DNA from 4 places in the Paenibacillus sp. 01T431 genome. Region 2 is predicted to be linked to each of the others. Evidence: riboswitches for the same ligand, from Rfam matches in the RefSeq annotation. Region 2 holds a riboswitch; each other region holds the start of a gene.

Evidence for each region. Region 2 has a riboswitch for cyclic di-GMP ahead of AC1DM9_RS21360 (EAL domain-containing protein). Riboswitches for the same ligand answer to the same signal wherever they lie in the genome.
Region 1: it holds a riboswitch for cyclic di-GMP, as region 2 does, so the genes downstream of both, AC1DM9_RS14840 (hypothetical protein) here and AC1DM9_RS21360 (EAL domain-containing protein) in region 2, are expected to answer to the same signal.
Region 3: it holds a riboswitch for cyclic di-GMP, as region 2 does, so the genes downstream of both, AC1DM9_RS19700 (SpaA isopeptide-forming pilin-related protein) here and AC1DM9_RS21360 (EAL domain-containing protein) in region 2, are expected to answer to the same signal.
Region 4: it holds a riboswitch for cyclic di-GMP, as region 2 does, so the genes downstream of both, AC1DM9_RS11555 (methyl-accepting chemotaxis protein) here and AC1DM9_RS21360 (EAL domain-containing protein) in region 2, are expected to answer to the same signal.

What each region holds. Positions count from the first base shown of each region.
Region 1 is NZ_JBFTPT010000007.1:158,934-164,535, reverse strand. Features, by position in the region: gene AC1DM9_RS14850 (oligosaccharide flippase family protein) at 1-594, shown strand, start outside; gene galE (UDP-glucose 4-epimerase GalE) at 679-1,689, shown strand; cyclic di-GMP riboswitch class I at 1,831-1,915, shown strand; gene AC1DM9_RS14840 (hypothetical protein) at 2,271-3,005, shown strand; gene AC1DM9_RS14835 (copper amine oxidase N-terminal domain-containing protein) at 3,030-3,989, shown strand; gene AC1DM9_RS14830 (hypothetical protein) at 4,205-4,384, opposite strand; gene AC1DM9_RS14825 (alpha/beta fold hydrolase) at 4,536-5,602, shown strand, end outside.
Region 2 is NZ_JBFTPT010000011.1:339,603-345,204, forward strand. Features, by position in the region: gene AC1DM9_RS21360 (EAL domain-containing protein) at 1-1,568, opposite strand, end outside; cyclic di-GMP riboswitch class I at 1,653-1,738, opposite strand; gene AC1DM9_RS21365 (metallophosphoesterase) at 1,855-4,440, opposite strand; gene AC1DM9_RS21370 (methyltransferase domain-containing protein) at 4,446-5,602, opposite strand, start outside.
Region 3 is NZ_JBFTPT010000010.1:233,344-238,945, reverse strand. Features, by position in the region: gene AC1DM9_RS19715 (ComF family protein) at 1-414, opposite strand, end outside; gene AC1DM9_RS19710 (ATP-dependent helicase ComFA) at 411-2,654, opposite strand; gene AC1DM9_RS19705 (glycosyltransferase family 2 protein) at 2,849-3,310, opposite strand; cyclic di-GMP riboswitch class II at 3,556-3,639, shown strand; gene AC1DM9_RS19700 (SpaA isopeptide-forming pilin-related protein) at 3,749-5,236, shown strand; gene AC1DM9_RS19695 (response regulator) at 5,402-5,602, opposite strand, start outside.
Region 4 is NZ_JBFTPT010000005.1:336,636-342,237, forward strand. Features, by position in the region: gene AC1DM9_RS11550 (DUF1836 domain-containing protein) at 254-1,024, shown strand; cyclic di-GMP riboswitch class I at 1,097-1,181, shown strand; gene AC1DM9_RS11555 (methyl-accepting chemotaxis protein) at 1,321-3,024, shown strand; gene AC1DM9_RS11560 (HSP90 family protein) at 3,188-4,960, shown strand; gene AC1DM9_RS11565 (hypothetical protein) at 4,957-5,602, shown strand, end outside.

The DNA.
Region 1 (5,602 bases), on a different contig from region 2:
ATTCTAAGTAGTTTTATACTTTATGGGAAAGCATTTATAAAATATTGGGCGGGAATAGACTATTCTAATGCTTATATTATTGCATTAATAATTATGATACCTCTTACTGTACCTTTAATTCAGACTTTAAGTATGACGATATTACAAGCTAAAAATATAATGGGTTTTCGTGCTATCACATACGTATGTATAGCATTACTTAGTATAGTAGTTAGTTTATATCTTGGAAAGATTTACGGCGGAATCGGAGCTGCTATTGGAACAACTGTTGCTTTAGTTCTTGGAAATGTATTTGTTATGAATATTTATTATTATATCAAATTGAAAATTGATATTATAGGATTTTGGAGAAATATACTTAAGATGAGTGTATCAGTTTTTACTGCAATGATGTTCGGATTGTTATTGAATTATTTTATTATTGACATAAATCTAATTCAATTGTTTATTAAAATTTTTGTATATTTAATTTTATTTTCTTTTTTAATGTGGACTATAGGAATGAATAACTATGAAAGGAATTTGTTAATTACTCCTTTGAGATCTTTATTTCAGAAATATAAATCTAAGAAATATTTATCAAAAAAATTATAAAAATAATCTCATAAATTAATTATTTTCAGAACACAATTTTCTTATGTGTTCAATAAGTTTGATAAAAAAGGAAGGGTGATAGTAATGGCTATCTTAGTAACAGGGGGGGCTGGTTATGTTGGAAGTCATGCTTGCCTTGAATTATTAAATGCTGGTTATGAATTAGTAGTTATTGATAATCTGTCTAACAGTAACCGTGAATCCTTAAATCGAATTCAAATGTTAACAGGAAAACCAATGAAATATTACAATGTTGATTTGTTAAACAAAGAGAGTATAGATGAAATATTTTCAGAAAATAATATTGATGCTGTTATTCATTTTGCTGGACTTAAGGCAGTAGGCGAATCAGTCTCATTACCACTTAATTATTATCACAATAATATTACAGGAACTCTAATTCTATGCCAAGTTATGCAAAAGTATAACGTGAAAAGAATAGTTTTCAGTTCCTCAGCCACTGTTTATTCTCCTATTTTATCAGGAGCAATTACTGAGGATCATTTGTTAGGTTCTTCAAATCCCTATGGTCGTACTAAATTAATAATTGAGGAATTATTTAGAGATATTTATGATTCAGATAAAGGCTGGAGTATTTTAATATTACGTTATTTTAATCCTGTTGGCTCTCATGCAAGTGGCTTGCTTGGTGAGAATCCGAAAGGAATACCAAATAACTTAATGCCCATAATTACAAATGTAGGAATGGGAAAGATAGCTCAACTTAAAGTTTATGGTAATGACTATGCAACACATGATGGGACCGGAGTCAGAGATTATATTCATGTGGTAGATCTTGCAATAGGACATTTAAAGGCTCTTAATAAAGCTATGTTAGGTACAGGTGTAGAAGTTTATAATTTAGGTTCTGGTAAAGGGTATAGCGTATTAGACGTTGTACAAACCTTCGAAAAAGTTTCTGGTGTGACTATTCCGTATACAATTGTTAAGAGAAGGCCTGGAGACGTAGCTGTATGTTTTGCAGATATCACAAAAGCGAAAAGAGAACTTGGGTGGGTTGCTAACAAAGGTATTGAAGAAATGTGCGCAGACTCTTGGCGTTGGCAATTAAATAATCCAAATGGATACGAATAGAGCAGTTACAAAAACAGTTCAAAGACGTACTACATTTGAGAAAAATATCATTAAATTTAGTAACGTTTGATAATTCAACAAACCCTATACACCCCTCAACAATTTTGTTACCATACCATTAAACAAAACAACCGCATAACCACACGATAAAGGCAAAACCATTGAAAAGTGGTGACGCAAAGCTACAGGGGCTTATCTTTTAAAAGACTGCCAGCCAGCTACCGAATATCGTGCCTCCCGCGTGGTTTATGTGGAAACATGGAGGTTATTATTATGTTCATGCGCGCAAACGTTGTACGTGAATGGCATCAACTCTGTATGGGATTCAATGAATTGCTGTGGGAAGATTGCTTAGATGAGAAAAAGCGCATGGAGATTTATTTGAGGATTGTTTATCACAAAAATAAACTAGCAGCTGTCTCATGAACTAGCACGAATGGCGTCGTTAACAGATCTGAAAACGCTATATCCGCAAGCTGACGCCCCGTCACTATGAAGCGTCAGCTTTTTTATTTTAAATTCTAAGAAGGAGATTCATATGCAATCATTGCTTCTTTAGTGGCTCATATGAAACCAAAACAATGAAAAAAACGAACAAAACACTAATGATTATCGCAGGTGCTCTCGTTGTTATCGGTATTGTCATTTATGGAAGCATGAGTCTCTATTCGAAGTTAAATCAGGTAGATGAACTGAATGGGCGTCTTGAAGAAGCTGCAGATAGCAATGCAGGACAAGAGTCGCCGAAGATTACGGAGCAGCCCAATGAACAATCTACTAATCAGACAGATCAGACTTCAGAACCTGATGCTACTCCATCACAAGAGCCTGATCTAGTTCCAACGACGCAGCCAGATGAAGTCCTAAAACCTAGTCCCAGCGCAACTTTGCCGCCAGATGAAGCGTCTAATAATGTAGACAAGGGACAAAAGCCGGATAAGGGATCTTCAAACTCCGAAAATAAGTCCCAGAAGAAAAAAGAGATTGATGCATCGGTTACAGCAAAGCTGGAAAAACTGAAATCTTCGTGTCAAGCAACCAGCAATAGCTTGGTTAAGCAGATTGCGAAAGAGCTTAGCGGTGATGAAGAAGCTACGCTTGCTACTATTCAAAGTAAATACCTGAATAAGGTATTTTCTGCGGAAGCCGATTGTGATGCCAGGTTCAATCAATTAATAAGCAATGCCAAGAGCGAGTATAAAGCAGCCGATCTAGGTGAGCAAAGCTTTCCGGATTGGAGCGCGCAATACGAGAGTGCGAAGGCTGGTGCTAGAGCCAATGCGCTTGCAGTAATTGCAAACTCGCTAAACAAGTAAGCTTTACTATTCTGAGGAGGCTCTATGAAAAAGTCACGTATTCTATCTATTTTTCTAGTTGTAATGATGTTGTCATCCGTACTTGCAACCGCTGCATCCGCAGCAACCGAAACGATTAAGACAAAGACACAGCCCATTAAGCTGCAATTTGATGGACAAGCACTCAAACTGCCCGATGGACAATATTCATTTATTCATCAAGGAAGTACATACGTACCGATTCGTTATATTTCTTACGCGCTGCTAAAAACAGTAAATTGGGATGGTGCGAAAGCGACGATCTCCGAGCCAACAGAGAAAGAGCTTGCTGCGCTGAAGAAACAATTGCAGAGTGCCGCTACGGGCAGCCAGAAGCCGCAAACGAGCGTTACAATTGCAATACAGCCAGTTAATGCAACTCTTGTGTTTAATGGAAAGACGAAGGCATTGCCGGCTGGTCAATCCCTCTATGCCTATAAAGGCTCGATCTATGTGCCCATTCGCTTCTTGTCAGAATCAGTAGGCACACAGATTAGCTACGATCCGGTGACGAAAACAGTTAGCGGTGAGTCAGCAGCATATCGAGCTGAGCAAGGTGGCGGCGGAGTCGTTCTTCCAGGCACGGGTGGCGGAACTGGAGGCTCTGGTGGTACAGGCGGTACGGGTAATGCCGGCGGTGGTGGCGTACCAGTTAAACCGACGTATGAGCAAATTACAGCAGAAGCAGAGAACAAGCTCGCTGCGCTGAAAGAAAGCTGCAAGGTGACTCTAATGGATATTGGACTGCAGTATGTAGCGGCAACGGATAAGACGGTTCAAGCTCAGCTTAAAGCTAAAGGACTTCAAGAAGTAGACAATTGCTCTGCAAAATTTGAAGTTATCATGTCCGATACGAAAGCTAAGCTGACGACGAATGGGTATAGCACAGACGTTCTTGCTTCCTACAGAGAAGCCTTTAACAAAGAGCTTGAAGCAGGAAGAGCTATTGCAGAGGGTTTGATGTAATAGGAGTTTTCACTTCTTTTTTGTAAAATTAGAGCAGGGGCAGAAGAGGTCGCGATGACTTCTTCTGCCCCTGCTTTGCGTTATCCTTACAATTACATGAAGTGATACATGCATCTGCTTGCATTTATTTATAATTTATTTTAGTTATAAGAGACCAGCTGCAGCTATAGGGGATAAGGGCTCCCATTTAGCCCACACTTCCTTAAATACAAACCTTAAGGCTTGTAAGTCGTTAGCGGTACGTTCAGCTTATTATAGGTTGTGATGCAGATTAAAAATGTATAATGAATTTTCCAATCCAATTCCTGATATATTTTAACACGAAAAGGATTACCCAAATCAAGCAGAGTGATCATTAACAGCAAAAAGCTGCGTTCAAATAGCTTGTTTTGCATGTTTTTTGTCTCCCCTTACAAGAATTTGTTGTAAAATGTAAAAAAATGACTCATTTCACTAGCAAAGCCACTACCATAGTACTAAAATTTGCATTACACTAGCATTACAGACTAACCTAAAATCATACAGTAGTGGTAATGTAGGGGGACTATGGACATATTTAATTTGTTCTACCAATTCAATCAGTGCACTTCTGATCCTGATGCTGAAGTTGTAGTACTCTTACACGGTCTAGGCCTAAATGCTCGTGTCTGGGAGCCGATGGCTGCTGTGCTAACTGAACGGTATCATGTTGTACGGTATGATTTGCGCGGGCATGGGGAGCGATCACATGACGGTTCTCAGTTAACATGGGAGCTGCTTTGCAATGATCTTGATGAAATTTTCCACTTATATAGCATAACGGAGGCACATTTGGTCGGTCATGGACTTGGCGGTAATCTTGCTGCAAGGTATGGAATTAGCCGCCCGGAGCGAGTGAAGTCGTTTGTTCTTATTTCGACGATTGGATTTTATCCTCCGGAGGCAATGGAGCGTTCGGTTGAGCTGCGCCGGAGCTATGCTGAGAACGGTGTGGCAGCTGCACTGGCGGAGCAGATGGCTAGTTTAGTAACCTGTTTGCCTCAGGATAGGGAAGAGACAAGATGGGTAAAAGAGGCGTACTTGCAGTGCGACATGGATGTGTACTTTAAATTAATTGAGCTCTTTGCAGCCGAGAATCCTTTGGATGACTTATCCGCAATTAATAAGCCTTGCCTCGTTATGGCGGGGGACAAAGATACGATATATCCATCCTATATGTCGAAGATTACGGCGCAGTTTATTCCGAATGCGTTCTCGGTAACGGTGCCTGATGCAGCTAGCTTGGTGTTTATAGATAATCAGACCTATGCCGCTCAGAAGATATTAGATTTCCTCTCCAACCCTTTAAGTGGCACGGAGAGCACTCATGTCGGAGATCCGCTGCTTGGGTTAATGAGTATCGATGCCATTAAAATGTTTGGCGATGCCTATAAGAGTACTCCAAGCAAGGATGTGCTGCTCGAGGTCAAGCTAATTGGAGCGTTTCGTGTATTTATTAATGGCGAGGAAATATCGAGTGGCTGGCAGCAGCGTAATGCGAAGAGATTGCTTATTTATTTAATGTTTTACCCGAATCCGACCAGAGAACAGTTATGCGATGCGTTATGGCCACTTGCAGAGATTAGCAAAGCAAG
Region 2 (5,602 bases):
ACCGAGCTCCCATCGCCAGGCGATTGACTGATTCCAATACTTGCAGTTACATTCAGCTCATATCCTTCTATCAAAAATTGCTCATTGATAAGCTTAATAATAGTAGCTGCCATATCCTTGATTTCGTTTTGCTGCTTTACATCAGCTATAATAATTGCAAATTCGTCTCCGCCAAGTCGGAATACGGTTTGGCCATCACGTAAATTGCTCATCAATCGGAAGGCGATTTGTTTCAGCAACTCATCCCCAATTGGATGCCCCAGCGTATCATTTACATATTTGAAACGATCCACGTCAATCAGCACGATCGCCAGCCTCTGCTTAAAATACTCGCTTACCCTTAGCTGCTTATCTAGCTGGTCTTCAAACATTCTGCGATTTGGCATCTCCGTTAAATAATCGTGGTAAGCCAAATATTGATTTAATTCCTCAGCCTTGCTCCGATCCGTAATATCAAGGACTACTCCAACGATTGCCTGCTCTCCCATATTTGACACTTGATTATAGTGCACTTCGCAATGAATAATCGTCCCATCTTGTTTAATGGCTCTGTGGCAGAAATTGGATACAGACTGACCCTCCTGTAACTTCGTTAGCTGATTAACGACGGCTTCACGGTCTGAAGGATGGATCGTCTGTATAATATCCATACCATTCAAGGAGTCATAACCAAACATTTTATTGAGCTGATCGTTTGAATAAACGAAGTTGTTTTTCTGCGCGACAAAAATACCGACAATGGATTGCTCGACAATACTGAGGTATTTTAATTCGGTCTCAGTCAACGATTGCTCAATCATTTTTTGCTGCGTAATATCCTTGGCAATGCCATAGACACCGATAAGCTTTTTATTAATAATGATTGGAATATTGGTCACATTAAATTTGATCGTTTGTCCTGTTCTCGTAATGCCTGTCGTATCATAGTTTTGAGGTGTCAGCGTCTTGACTGTTTGCTCAAAATATTGAATCGTTTTATCCAGCGCTGCGGCATCTACAAATTTATGAAAACTATCATTTATAATTTCCTCTTTCGTATATCCAAAAAGTTGCTCAAGCACTGAATTGCATGACAAAAAACGCCCTTGTGCGTCTAAAGAAAAGACCGCGTCAGGATTGTTTTCAAATATCGATTTATAAAGCTGTTCTTCTAGTGTGAGGCGATGCTGCAATTTTTTATTTTCCGTTACATCCTGAATCATGCCTATCGTCAACAATATCTCGTTTTCGTCATTAAGTATGAATGTAATGTTTTCTACAACATATCTAACTTCACCGCTCTGACGAACGATTCTGTACTCGCAAACGCTCTCCTTCTTTGATTCAATTGCAAGGTGGAACTGCTGAATAACACGCTCACGATCATCGGGATGTACAAACTCAAAAAATTCGTCCATCGACATCGAGAAATCAGATTTCATACCATATATTTCGAACATTTGATTCGACCAGGATGCTTCTCTGCGAATATGGTCAAACTCCCAGTAGCCTAAATTCGCTATCTTTTGAACAATATTAAAACTACTAACATTAACATTGCCATTAAAACGTTTAATCATTTGTTTCATTGCTAAATATCCCCTCTTTTTCATAACGTAGGCGGTAACCTGAAGTTTTTAAGGAGAGGATATAGGTATGTTATCACTCATCCTTTTGGCAACCCAGCCACCTTTGGAAATTTCCTTTAGGCCTGTTGGCTTTGCGTCATTGTCTTTCGACAACTTTGCTTTTTACTAGGACTTTTTACATATACCAGTATTCCATATTATTCCGATATATACCATAACCAATTTAATAATAGGTCGAATGATGTAGAAAAACCTCCCATTTTGGGAGGTTTGGTATATTGATGATTTACAATCTAGGATCGATTTCCTTCTCTTTGGCGACCTCAAACAACAGATTAGCAACAGCCGCTTGATATCCATCGTTGTCTGGGGCAATTTCAGCAAAAGGAATCGCCAGCATATGCTGTCCTAGCCGGTACTCGTTAAATGATGTACGAAGCTTTTGCGTAATATTTTTTTGCTTGATGAGCTTATTGTACTTGTGCGGAAATCTATAATCATAACCGTAAATAATAGACATGTATTCCTTATTGCGCACTTTCATATAGGGAACCGTGTACGGCTGAGGCATCTCCGGCTTTATCACGACACCTTCCATATGATTGTCTACCGTAAGCGTGTAGAAATATTTTTCTGCAAGCTCATAGCTCTCCGCATCAGACAGCACAAGCGTAATGAATGGATCGTCAGAGAGGAAACGATACATCTCCGAGGTTTTCCACGCTGGCAGCTGCTCTCTTCCGTCCACGTATACGATTTTGAGCAGCGAAAATGGCTTGTATTCAAGCTCCCCTGCCTCGGCATACAGCTCTAGCTGCCTCTTATACGTTTCATATGCTTTGATATGCTCATCAATTGGCCTGTTTTTCTCAAGAATAGAATGAACATGCTTAAAATTTTGATAGACGGCTAGGCCATACTTCTCATTAATAGCCCCTTTGCTAAGGTGAAACTGATCCTTTTCAAAACCACTTTCCTTGAAATCATGCGCAAGCTTTCCGAACGCTTCCTCGAATCCATTCGCCTTCAGGAATGCAAGCTCTGTCTCAAGCCCCTTCTCAATTGGCTTAAACTGCTTTTCGATGAGACCTTCTCCCAGCGCCTCCCATGGCAAAAGCTCGCCATCCAGCAGAAGCATCGATATATCGTTTTCCTTCATGTAGCTTCCGAATCTTTGCAGCAGTCGCTCATAAACAGCGGTTAGGTCAACCTTATTTATTTTGTACCCATTGCGGCTCACTGCAAAACATTGCTCGATATCTGCATGCAAATAAACATTGCAGCGTGATCCCATATATTTGGGCTGCAGCACGACCTCTTTAACACCGCGCTCCATAAAATAGTTCAGCCCTTTCCTCAGCGATTCCAGCTCACCCGCCGCTTCATCCTTATCTGCAGGAGACATGGTTCCTGAAATAAAGTTAATTTTATTGCGCGAGCAATACTGCAATCTGCGGGCTTCATCATCATCCAGCTCCTGCAGCGATACTTTGCGTTCCTCTTTGAAGAGAGCAGGAAGCTCGCCTTCCATGCCGGCTATTGCCGATTTCTGTGATTTGAAAGTCGGCTTCACCGACAGAGAAACCGAGGTTAGCAGATTGCCGTGAACTGCGCCTGAATCCAAATGGATTTTATTTCTGATCCGAAATGCTTGTTTAGCAGCCACATGTCCAAAAACATGATACGGCTGGTTTCCTGCTGCATCCCGCTTCAGAAACGCAAGCTGTGCTTCAATCGGCGCCGATCGGTCGAGTCTAAAATTGCGCTGATGACGGATCGAATTCACATCCAGCTTGCCAATATATTTGTTCTCGCATGGCGCGTGAGTCACATAATAGGATGGTCCTGATTTTCCTACCATTCTGTAGAAAGGCTTCGACAGCGATACGAGATGATTAAACTTCTGAAGCAGCTCAGCATCGCCTCTCAGCACCTCAGTCGAATCGAAGTAGGCATGCAGCAGCTCCTCTTCCACACCTTTGATTTCACCACGCATATATTTATGGACGAAGTTTTCATGATTCCCAAGCACAAACAAAAACTTATCCTGATTCGTATATAGGAAATCAATGATTTCCTTAGTGCGGCTTCCCTTATCGATCCAATCTCCAACGAGCAATACTTTTGTACCGCTGACCTTTCCTGTCTCAACCAATACATTGCCCTCTAGTTGAAACCCATGGCTAACGAGCAAAGCCTTCAGCTCATCCACACATTCGTGAACGTCACCGACGATAATCGTCTTCTGGTCCAGCGGTAAAAAAACGTCCAAATACTCAGCAGCATCCTCGATTATAATCTTATAATCCGGATTCGCAACCTTATCCATAGGAGAATAAAAATCTTTAGCCCGCACCTTATGAACTTTGCTGTATTTCTCCCTCGAGAGCGAACCAAGCACATCCTTGCGCAAACGATTAATGTGGCTCGTTATCAGTTTCTTCGAACGCTCCGATGAATAATAATCATCCCGCTTCTTGTAATCAAACAGCACGACTTCAAGGTTGTAGTTATTTTCCTTTGCAACCTCTCTCACTCTCGCCCGGAAATCCTCCGACAAACCTGTTGTATCCACGACAACAAATTCCGCATTGATGGGGAAAGTAGTGACCAGACGCAGCTTCTCGAACAAAAGGCGGAAAGCCTGATCGCTCGCTTCAAGCATGATTTGATCATATTTGTCATAATCAGAGCCTAGAAGCTCTTGTCTAATGCTATCGGATGAAATATATTGCACGTTCGCATTCATGCCCTTGCTGTCATCCCTAAATCGCAGCTGCGGCATCAGCACTTCGTTTGCAAAGGTTGTTTTCCCGCATTCCGTCGTGCCAATCAGCATAAAAATCGTATGGACTCTCGTTCTCATTTCCATTGACGCTACTCTCTCCTCTTCCGCAAAATCGCACCCTGCGTCGTTTGTATACCGTTCACTCCGTCGCCGATTGCGACAAATTGGCTTTCCACGGTTTGATCTTTAATCGTTTCGAGCAGCCACTCTTGAAATTCCGCTCGCCCAAGCTCCCATTTATGGTCATCATGCCGGAAGTCTTCCAGCTCATAATAAGCATTAAACTCTGCATTAGGTGTTGTCAGCACAAAATAATCAAAATCAACATGTTCGCATATTTGCCGTATCAGAACAGCTGCCTCATTTAGACTCATATGCTCAATAACCTCGGTCAAAATGACATCCACCTGCTCGCCGTTATAAGCCTCTAGAAAGTGTTCAATGGAAGGAAAGGTAGCGATGTTGTCCAGTTCCTTTGCTTTCGCCTTCCGCTCTACTACCTCTAGCAGCGGCTCATGGATATCAACCGCGTAGTAGCTGTCTTCAATTTTGGATGCAAATGGAATCGCATAAAAACCTTCTCCACAGCCAACGTCGAGTATTGCCTTATTGAACGGAAGCACGTTTCCGATATAGCTTCTCCGCTGCTGAGCCGTCCCGCCGAAGGCCAATTGAACCGCATAACGGTCTGTTTTCTCCAGCTCTTCTTTATATTTCTTGAACCGGTCTCTTGAAGCTAGAAAATTGCGGGCAAACAAGCTTCGTATATAAAAGGGTGCGTCGATAATTTGGATACTCTTCACATATTTAATCAACACATCATCAGAAATATCGATGTATTCGTCGCTGAACATCGAAAGGAAGAGACAAAGCACACTAACGACATGCATAAGCTCATATAACGATTTATGCGTCTTAATGGTAAGCGAATAGCTCTTATGCGCCAGATGTACTGCTTCAAATGTATAGTCGGTAAGATGCTTCTCAAAAAAATGAATATAACGCAAGAGCTCAATATGAATCATATTGATATGGAAGGTATGCTCGTATTGCTCCGTGTCACTCGAATGCTGCGCTTTAAGCGGCGCTGCAAAAAATTCATTAATCGCTCCCAGTACAAAGAGCGGCGTATTATATCGCGATACATTGAGGTACTCAAATTGGTCCTGCCTATGCTGCTTGTATGAAACCTCATTGTCGGCATCCTTAAAATAAACGTTGAAGGTTGCTTCATCGGTATACCAGC
Region 3 (5,602 bases), on a different contig from region 2:
CATCACCTCGAATGCAGGCAAAAGCATATCCCCGAGCAAAGGGGCAAGCTGCTCATTGCCCCTGTATTTATACAAGGCGAGCATGGCTCGCATCGCTTGATTATAATGAACCGCGCTGCGGTTGCATACGAATGCGCCATGCGGACGACGTATGCAGTCTTCGCATGGGATACCGCGCCCGCATCTACGACAGGCGATGCGGGTCAGCCATGGTATTGCGGAGAGGCACCCTCCGCAAAGGGATTTGCGAAGCTGGGTCGTCAGCTTCTCGTGGTTGTAGCTGCTCGCGCTGCGAGCCTCGCTTTGCGGTTTGCCGCATAGGAGACATGCGGCAGACGTTGGAGCGAGCAGCTGCGCGGATGTGGTGAAAGCGGATTGCAGACGCTGCAGCCATGCTCTTGGCGAGACGTTCATTTTGGCGAGCCTCCTTTGGGAGTGGGGAGCAAGTAGCCTTGCTTGCGAGCCATGCGATTCATCGTTTGAATATGGCGTACCGCCTGCAGCTGTGGGCGATTGCGATCATGGCTGCAAAAGTACACTCGACCGAATGGATCATCCGCAGAGCGGCCTGCTCTTCCAGCCATTTGAACCAGTGAAGCCTCGTCAAAAAGCCTTCCGTCTGCGTCAAGAATATAGACATCGCTTTTTGGGATAGTAACGCCCCGCTCTAAAATCGTAGTTGTGACTAGTACTCGTATATCCCGCGAGCGAAAACGCTGCACCTTCTCTGTTCGTTCTTCATCCTGTGAAGAGGTTGCCGCAACAGCAGGATTTGAAAGAGCAGCACGTAATAAAGCCGCCATTGGCTCGGTTTGCGCAATTTGCTGCACGAATACAAAAAGCTGGGCACCGCGATCAAGCGATGACCGCATGGCTGCTAAGAGCTTTGACGGCAGCTTGCGGTGCTGGAGCATCTGCTTTACTGCAGGCGTTTGTAGAAGCTTGGGCACTGGAAGAGGATGACGATGATAACGAACAGGTACTCTTGCATGAGGCAGCTTCCCTCGTTTTGCTGCTCTTTGCAGCTCACTAGGCGGCGTAGCAGACAGCAGCAAGCGAGCAGCACCTGGCGCACAACTTTTGTCTGCTGCAAAATGCAGCAGTGGATCGCCCGCAAAAGGAAACGCATCTAGTTCATCAACTACAACGAGATCAAAGCCTTGATAAAACCGCATCAGCTGATGCGTTGTCGCAAGTGTAATATCTCCACTTTCCCAGCGCTGCTCACTACCACCGTATAATGTTACGACTGAAGCTTTAGGAAAAGCTTTCCGAATACGCGGGTCAAGCTCGATCACCACGTCACGGCGCGGTGTGGCAATAAGTGCCTTTCCGCCGCGCAGCAGGACAGACTCCACAAGCGGAAAAATCATCTCCGTCTTGCCCGCTCCTGTTACAGCCCAGAGAAGAAACTCTCTCATCTGCCGCTGCTTGTCCATCTTTGATAAAGCCGCGGCTAGCGGCTGCTCTTCCACAAACTGCAGCGCCTTAGCTGCTGCAGCTGTCTGCGCAGGGCTAAGCCCCCATTTATCAAGCCGCTGTTCATACGTCAGCGGCCTCAACCCCTTACCAGAGCCGCGAACCGTCGTCTCTGCCCAATTCAACCCCGCGCGCTGCCCCGTAATAAGCAGCTCACATTCCCGGCTTCGCCCCATCCCAATGCACGCCATGCAATAGGCGCAGTGCCTCCCGCACGCTGCACATGCCGTGCGGTGCATTTGCGCCTCGCCGCTCCCACAGCGCAAACAGCTGCGCTCCCGCCTGCGGCGCCCCAAAGCGTCCAATCGCCCGCCACCCACGGCGGCGATTGATCCGCTCAGGCGCACCTGCCCGAGCAGCGAAGCAAGCTGGAGCAATTCTCTCCAGCTTGACGCGGCACCGGGACAGCTTGCACTAGACAACAGGGCGTGCGCCTCGCTTCGCAAAAGCGCACGTCCCTGCAGCATACCCGCGGCAAGCTTCGCTCCTGCCGCGATCTCTCCCAGCTCGGCAGCGCTATAAACTCCCGCTTCCTCGCCACTCACACGCTTAGCGCTGCTACGCTTTTCACCATTATTCGCGATCGCTTCTCCTCCGATTTCCCCAACCACAGCGCCCCTTACCTTCTCCCACCTCTCCACTAAACCAAAAAGCTTCTCTATCGCCAACGCTCCTTTCCGCTTCCCTCGACTACCCAAAAACCGCCAACGACTCCCCAAACTAACCTTGCCGTTATTTACTGCTTGCTCTACTCCTCCACTGTATTTCCGATAATTTCTCACCAGCTCGCTAGATTTCTGTTTACTACTATTCAACCCGCCAGTTGCTGCATCTCCACCCGCCCCATCAGCTTTTGCTTCCTCCGCACATGCCGCCAACATCTCAATCGCCTCATAATCAGCATTCCGTCCCCCCTCATTTAAGCTTTTACTCGCGTTATTTCTGCCGCCATTGCCACGTTTTATAGCCGCATCCCAAAGCTCCACTGCAATGCACGCATCCCCGAGCGGCAGTTCTTCTTTTAGCAGCCATCCCTCCTCTGCGATCTCGTTGTTCAAGAATCCCGCTTCACCAAACGCTCCATGCATCCAGAAGTATTTATCCACCATTGCCTTGATAGTCAGTCGAGCCTGCCAGCATCCATTCACTTTCACAACATACAATTGTGCCTTCATCTCTATTCGCTCCCTCGACACTTTATAGAACTGATTTCATTATTCATCTGTTAAGTTAACTATGGCCTCTCCCTTCCCAGACAAAAGGAGAATGATGTTGGCAAGCACTGTAAACAAAAAAAAGCACACCCAACAACGCATTTGCGTTATTGAGTGTGCTTCACTCCGACTATTTCATTACCGTAGAGTATATACTAAAATGGCATTTTCGACAAATCTGTCGGATTTTGCAAATCAATTAGCACCGCATGATCGGAAAGCGACACAACTCCTTCTGCCTGGAGCAGCCATAGCAGCTGAGTTCCATCCACACCCTCTGTTTGAGAGCGCTTACTGCCTTCGCTTTCAGACAACGGATTAGATCCATTAGAGTGAATCCTGACCTCATCGCCCTTTCTAGCTAATCGTTCAACAATAGCCAGTGTCTCCTCTGTAACCCCTTGATCTACGATCGTCAAACGAACGTTTTTCCCCATTCGCCGAGAGAAAGAAAACAGCGAACGTACATACCATTCCATATTGTTTTGCTGAACGTCAGCTACGAGCACATAATGCTTGCTGGATTGCTGGCGCCCTCGCCAAATTCGATACGCCAGATGCACCGACAATGCAGCCAAAGCATAACAGCCAATAACAAGAAGTAGAAGTTCAAACATGGCGGCCACCTCCTCTTTGTGACACTATATGCCATGAAGAGCCCACTGGTTCCGCAATCAAGGGACAAGGTGACAAAATGTGTGTTATGCCAAAAATATATTCTGCTTTATGATGATTATTAGTCATTTTCTGACAAAGAAACACCCTTGAGCAATTTCCAATACATGTTATCATTTTAATATGAAAGCATGCATATCTAACCGGTGCACGCATATAGAAAGGGAGAGTGGATTTTCACAATCAAAATAACTAGGGAAGCGATGAAGTATAATCTACAATTGGACACTTGGATTATATGGAGCTAGTAGTGTAACCGGCCCTCTTGGAACCCCACTACGTATCTAAGAGGAGAGTGAAAGATGCGTTATTTTAGGAAAAAAATCAGTTTAGCCCTGGCTCTGTTATTAATTTTTTCGTTGTCGCTTAGTTCCATTGCCATGGCCGAAGGTGATAGCAATCAAGGTACGAATGCTGCGGCACTCGTAGATGAGAATAGCTGTCCACAGTACTCATCAGATCGCAAGGATGTCATTGCCACGCATTCCAATATCGTAGTCAATAATAACGGAACAGCTACCGCTACGTTCCAGACGCTAAAAGATTGTGTTAGAGTCAGCTTCTCCGGCTATGAAGGCCCTGCTGACTGGGCACCTGGACCCGGCGATACAACCATTCCATACAACAAGCAAACATTTTTTGAGGGACAGTCTATTATATATCCAAAAGCAGGTACTTACTCCGTAACGATTAACATTCCAAAATGTTTGCCTTATCAATTAGATATCTATAGCGGAGATTTAATTAAGACATTAGGTCCCGGCGCTCATGGTGACAAAATTTTAGCATGGAATCTAAAGCTTTCGAACAGCTGTACGGGCAGTATCATCATCAACAAACATTTAAATGATGTCGAGGGCGCTCCTCATGCAGGCATTACCTTCGAGCTTTGGAAAGACGGTAAATTAGTCAAAAGCGGTGTTACCAATAGTGACGGTATTTTGCAATTCAACGAATTACCTATCGGTACCTATACATTAAAAGAATTAACCTTAGATGGCTTTACCACCGATTTAGTGGCTACCCAGCAGATCGTAGTAACCACAGATAACTCTGTGCAAAAAGCAGTTATCAATACGGCTAAGCTCAAACTTGAAACAGCCTGCTCCGCCGATCCAAATAAAACAAGAGCTTGGAAAGTAACCAACGAGAGTAATATCGAGGTTTCTTATTCATGGGAAATTCCGAATACCACTCAAACAGGAAATGGTGTAATACCTGGAAAAGGTTTCGTAAGCTTTTCAACGAATACGGAGCTCGTCAGCCCAACTGATCCACAAACTGTACCTAATACGCTGAAAATCCATTGGGGCAAGGAGAAGGAGCTTTCACTTGTGAATGAAGGCGAAACCTGCTCTACGCCTACTCCAACACCGTCATCGACACCTGAGACTACACCTACTGCTACACCAACTCCTACACCTGAGACTACGCCTACAGTTACACCAACTTCTACACCTGAGAGCACGCCTACAGCTACACCAACTCCTACACCTGAGAGCACGCCTACAGCTACACCAACTCCTACACCTGAGAGCACACCTAACACTACACCACCTTCCACACCTGTGAGCACGCCTAACAACACACCTACTGCTACAACTACGGTAACGACAACACCTACATCGTCACCTGAAGCAACACCAATTGTTGAAATTGATGATGAAGATCCACCTGTTGGAGGAGTTACTGAAGGTGGAGAAGGCGAGCCGCCAATCGATCCTGTTGTTGCTGTAGATGAAGATCAAGTCCCGCTTGCTACTCTGCCAAAAACAGGCGAAAGCAGTCCGGTTCCTTATTATCTCATCGGGGCATTTGCCCTTTCAGCGGGATTCATTTCTCTTCGCAGACAAAAACAAAGAAAATAGTTAAGATTATATGTTTCACCACGCACTCTTAGGCTGGTTTTATACAGCTTAGGAGTGTTTTTCTTTTACACAACCATCGCAAGGCAACCTTATATGCAAACAAAAACCCCCGTATCAACCGATACGGGGGTTTGCTCGATATGTAAGTAATGATCAAAAAGGCTACTACAGGGTAACCCATCCATATTTGATCGATTGGATAACAGCTTGCGTACGGTCATCAACTTCCATCTTTTGCAAAATGCTGCTCACATGGTTTTTAACCGTCTTTTCGCTAATGAATAAAAACTCTCCAATGAGCTTATTGCTCTTGCCCTCTGCCATAAGCCTTAACACCTCTGCCTCACGGCGTGTTAATGGGCTTTC
Region 4 (5,602 bases), on a different contig from region 2:
CGTTTTTCACTACCCTTTTATGTTTATATTTTTTTTATTCTTATGATCTACTATAACGAATGATTACATGATATGACAAATGCCATATCCAACGGTAACAGCCTTATACGCGCTTTAAAAGCGATTTAACGAGAATGAAAGGCTTATTCTCATTGATTTTCGAGCCTTTACAAGCGTCATTCTCCGGCATATGATGAGTTCATATGAACTTGTAATATAGGAATGCAAGACGAATGCGCGAGGAGGAAGCGATATGGAGTCCTTTACGCTTACTCGAAAAGAGATGGCTTGCTTGCTGCTGGCTCTGGACGGAAAGTATAATTTGAAGCCACTGCAAGTGCTGCAAGCCGCATGGACCAAAACGCATCAATGTGACTTGGAGAAAGGCACGGGACTGCCTGCATTTATGTCTACGCTGCTGCCTCCAATTATTGAAAAGCTCATTAAAGGAAATGAGATTAAAGGCTTTTCACTACATGAAATTGCTGCGTTGGGCCAACTAATCGAATATTCGAATCTGTCGATTACCTCCATGCAAAACTGGGTAAAGCGAGATTTCAAACCTTATTTCGATTGTCCGAAAGCTGGGAAAAAATATTCTCTGAACCAAGCTGCGTTATTATTCATTATTGATGATTTAAAGTCAAATCTTGATTTTGAATCAATACGCAAGCTTTTTGAGATCGTATTCAAGAAACCAGAGGATGAAGCAGACGATTTAGTTGGGCCTATTGAATTATATGCATCTTATACCAGTATGTTTGAGGAGCTAGATGCGAATAACGATCAACTGCTCGACATTTCCGGTCATTTGAAGGAAAATCCGCATCAAGATTTATTGACAGAGCATGTCATTCGCTCTTCAGCGAATCAATTTGCAAGCAGATTGCCGAATTTAACGGAAAAACAATGGGAAGCGGTGCGAAATATTTTGCTCGTTGCGGTTATTTCCATCCAAACCTCCTATTTTCATTCGTTAGCAAGGCGTTATTGCAATGCAACCTTATTTTTAGCCACAGAATAAATATGGTTCAAGGGATGACAAATTCACTAAATAGTCCTATACTGGTTTAAGTTGTAAACTACAAAATAGACAAACTGAAAAAGGCAAACTTGTTGAAAGACAAGGACGCAAAGTTATGGGCCTAAGGTGTACGCACTATGGCTGCCAGACCGCCGGAAGGATAATAAGCTAACTGAGCTGTCCGCCTCCTGTGGCTGGATAGCTTTTTTTGTTTTCAGGAGACAGAGGAGAGAGCAAGCAGGATGGTTTTTAAGGATAGGATAGAGAGAGCAAAAATACTGTTTAAGAAATTGAGTTTGAAGAAAATAACGAGCAAATTATTGCTTGTTACCGCAATCATCACACTTTTTAATGTAGGCTCGGGCGTTTTGATTTATTTTCAAAATCATTCAGTAGCAACCTCAGTCGAAGGCTCAGAGGAATTGCAGCGTGCTGAACGCAATTATCAAGGTATATCGAATAGGCTGCTGAAAGTGATGCTTCTAATGGTAGATGCCATTGAAAATGGCAAAAGCGATGCAACGCTGATCATGAAGGATTTGGAAACGATGCCTGCCAACATCGATGAATTAGAGAAACAGCTTATCGATATGGATAAGAAATATCCGCCTGCAACGGAAGATGGTCCTTATTATGCGAATCAGGTTAATGTTCTTAAGCTTGCATTAGATAACTTGAAAGTGACGAATACAGATGTGAGTGGATTATCATCAGATGAGAAATCGCTCCGCATAAGCAATCTAATAAGCGTATATACCGTCATTCTAAGTTATTCCAACGATACAATGCACGAGCGTTTGACCGCAGACGCTAACGCGACGCAGAAGCTTCTCGATAAAGACATATCCAGTGCGAACCTTATTGTGCTTATAAATGTCATTTTGCTAGCTATTCTTCCTGCTATTATGATTTTTGTCATCTCACAATCGATTAGAACAGGACTTGTAGGCATTACAAAAAGAATTAAGCAGTATGGCAATAATGATTTTACAAGTCAAGAAAAACTCGTTCGCTCTGACGAATTTGGCGATCTTGACCACGCTTTGGCTAATATGGGCGATCAGCTGCGAGAAACGATTAAAGCTACGCTTGAAGTGAGCGAATCCGTGCTCCACATTTCGAATAATATGGATAATATGATTGGTATTAATCGAAAAGCATCAGAGGATGTAAATGGCCAAGTGGAGCTGGGCAGAAAAGTGCTGCTGTCGCAGTATGACGATGCTTCATCCATTTCGGCAGTTACGGAAGAAATCTCAGCAAGCTCTCAGCAAATTGCTGCGTCGAGTGAATACATAAACAATGATATGCAAAATATGAAGCAATCATCTCATAACGGCACGCAGCAGATGGCTGGCGTGGTCTCGATGGTAAATGAAACAGTAGACCAGTTCTCAAAGCTAACTGAAGCTTTCGAAACGATGAATGAACGATATAACAATGTAGCTAAGTTTTTGAACGGCATTCAGGATTTGAACACACAGACGAATTTGTTGTCACTGAACGCATCCATTGAATCGGCAAGAGCGGGTGAGCATGGCAGAGGGTTCGCAGTTGTCGCTGATGAGATCCGCAAGCTGTCCAGTCAGACCGATATGATCTCGAAGCAGATCACGAAGGAGCTGACACTCATACAAAGCGATGTGGCAGCAAGCAGCCGCACGATCGGCAGCTTCGCGAATGTTATTAACACGACTCGTCAAGCATCCGAAACCGCAAGCAGCACATTCCAAGCATTGGAATCACAAAGCAGCATGCTGTCAGATCAAGTGAGCGAGATTTCTACGGCAATTAGTGAAATTACAACAGGCATGTCTCATATCGTGTCTGCAGTAGACAAGCTATTGACGACGTCTTCAGAAGTGAATGGGAAAATGGAACATATGAGCGAGCTTTCAGTTAAGCAAAATGATATTTCCGATGATTTGCGCACGCTTGCGGAGAAGCTTTCACTTTCCTCACAGGATTTGAAGGAGAAAGCAGCTGTTTTCAAAGTGTAAGCAACAAAAATGATAATCGAGTGAGGCAGGCAGCATCCATAGGTTTGGGGTGCTGCCTGCCTCTTTGTGCAAATAAAGAAGGATAAGCGAGTATAATGCCGAATCAATGAATGGAATAGACCAATAAAAAAACAGATCCACTATGGGAGACAGGATGAGCGAAATGAACTTTCAAGTTAATTTACAAGGGATGATCGAGCTTCTCTCAAAGCATTTATATTCGAGCCCAGGCGTGTTCATTAGGGAATTACTGCAAAATGGCGTTGATGCGATTACAGCACGCAAACGGCTTGGACATCGCTTTGATGCACGCGTAACAGTTGAAATTTACGGTTCTCGAACGATTGCCGTTCACGATAATGGGATAGGCTTGTCCGAATCCGAAATCCAGCTTTTTTTGGCTCAAATCGGAAGTACCTCCAAGCGTGACGAAATGGATTCAGCAGACGACTATATTGGACAATTTGGCGTGGGTTTGCTGTCCTGCTTCGTAGTGAGCGGCGAGATCGTTGTTATTACCCGCTCCGCTCTAGAAGGCGATACTTTAGAATGGCGTGGGCGGCCTGACGGCACGTACACGATTCGCAAGCTTGAGAAGGATGCTCCAATCGGCACCACCGTGTTTTTGACATGCAAGGAGGGTTACGAGGATTATTATGAATGGGATCGTGTGATGGAGTTAATGAGCCATTATGGTCAGTTCCTGCCTGTTCCGATTCATTTGTCCGAAGGGAAAACAGATATTAGGATTAACGAGGAAACTCCTCCGTGGTCCATGAATAGCAGTGATGCGCTCACCTATGGCGAAGATCACTTGTATCAAACCTTCTTGGATGCCATACCTTTAAAATCAGTAATTGGTGAGCTTGAGGGTGTCGCTTATATTCTTCCTTATGCTGTAAGCTTGCAAGCCGAGAAAAAACATAAGGTATATATGAAACGTATGCTGCTTTCCGATCAAGTTAACAATATGCTTCCGGATTGGGCTTTTTTTGTTACGTGTATCATGAATACGAATGGACTTCGACCAACGGCTTCTCGGGAGTCATTTATGGAAAATGAGCTTTTTCACACCGTAAAGGATGAAATTGGCGAAAACATTAAACAGCATATGATTCAGCTTTCAGAATCAAACCCTGAACTATTCGGTAAAATTATTGTTATTCATTCTGCTTCCATTAAAGCGATGGCTGCCGAAGATGATGAGCTTTATCGATTGTTTATCCGTTTCTTGTCGTTTGAGACTTCATTTGGCATGATGAAGATGAGCGAAATATTGGAACAGAACAAACGTATCGTTGTATCTTCAACGCTTGATGAATTCCGCCAAGTGGCTCGCGTTGCCAAAGCGCAAAATGTGATGGTTATTAATGGCGGTTATGTCCATGATTTTGAGCTTGTGCGCAAGCTGTCGGAGCTGGATGAGGATATCGAGGCGTTAGTTCTAGATCCGATTAATTTCTCGAACGTCTTCCAATCCATAACTCCCGCGGAGCATAAAAGCATTCTTTCCTTTCTGGAGCTCTCGGATCAGCTGCTAGCTCCATTTCAATGCAGAAGCGTAGTAAAGCGATTTGAACCAGTGGATTTGGCCGCTTTATACAATACAAATGATGAAGTGAATTTTCTGAGAATGGCAGAGCAAACGAAAGATGAAGCTAATGATTTGTTCGCAAACATTGTGGATGTCGTCATCCATGAGCTATATGAGGTGCCATATGCGACGATTTGCTACAACTTTAACAATCCGCTTATGCAGCAGGCTATGACCTGTCAGAATGCGGATATGCAGAAGCTAAGCATTGAGACCGTTTATACGCAGGCCTTGCTGCTTGGTCAATATCCTCTTGGCCCTGAGGAGCTGAAGTTAATGAACAAATCGTTTATGCAGGTGCTGGAAATCGGTCTTAGTCAGGCTGGTGAGCGAGAGCTATGAAGCAGCGATATGATCAATTGCGAAGCGAGGCATGGAGCTTGCCGCAGGGAAAACAGAAGCTTGCGGTGCTTGAGGAGGCTATTCGGATAGCCGATTTGCATATGACGAAGGAAGACTCCTATTACGCCCGCATGTCTTATTCCGAGGCAGCGCTTGATTCGGGCTATGAAGAGCGATTTCTTGTTTCATTTACCTGGTGCTTAACTCAGTTTGAAAAAGATCCGGCTGCTTATTCGAGCTTCACCCTTATTTGGCACTATAAATGGTTTGTTAATCAAATTTGGCGGTTTCCGCAATTTGGTACGGATCAAATCACTTCGATCTTTAATGATTTTAAGGCAAAATGCTTACAATACGGTCACAGCCTGCGCCCATATTATCAATGTCTTCATCGATACGCGCTATCTCAAGGCGATCATGAGTCGGCTCAAGCAAACTATGAGCTTTGGCGCAAGACGGCTAGAGATGGAATGTCTGATTGTAGCGCCTGTGAGCAAAATGGCTTTGGCTACTATCATTTTACAGTTGGCAGATATCGGCGAGGACTGCAAGCTATGAAGCCTATTATGGATGGTCGAATGACCTGCAAATCCATTCCGCAAAATACGTACAGCCATCTGCTTCTCCCGCTCCTTGAGACAG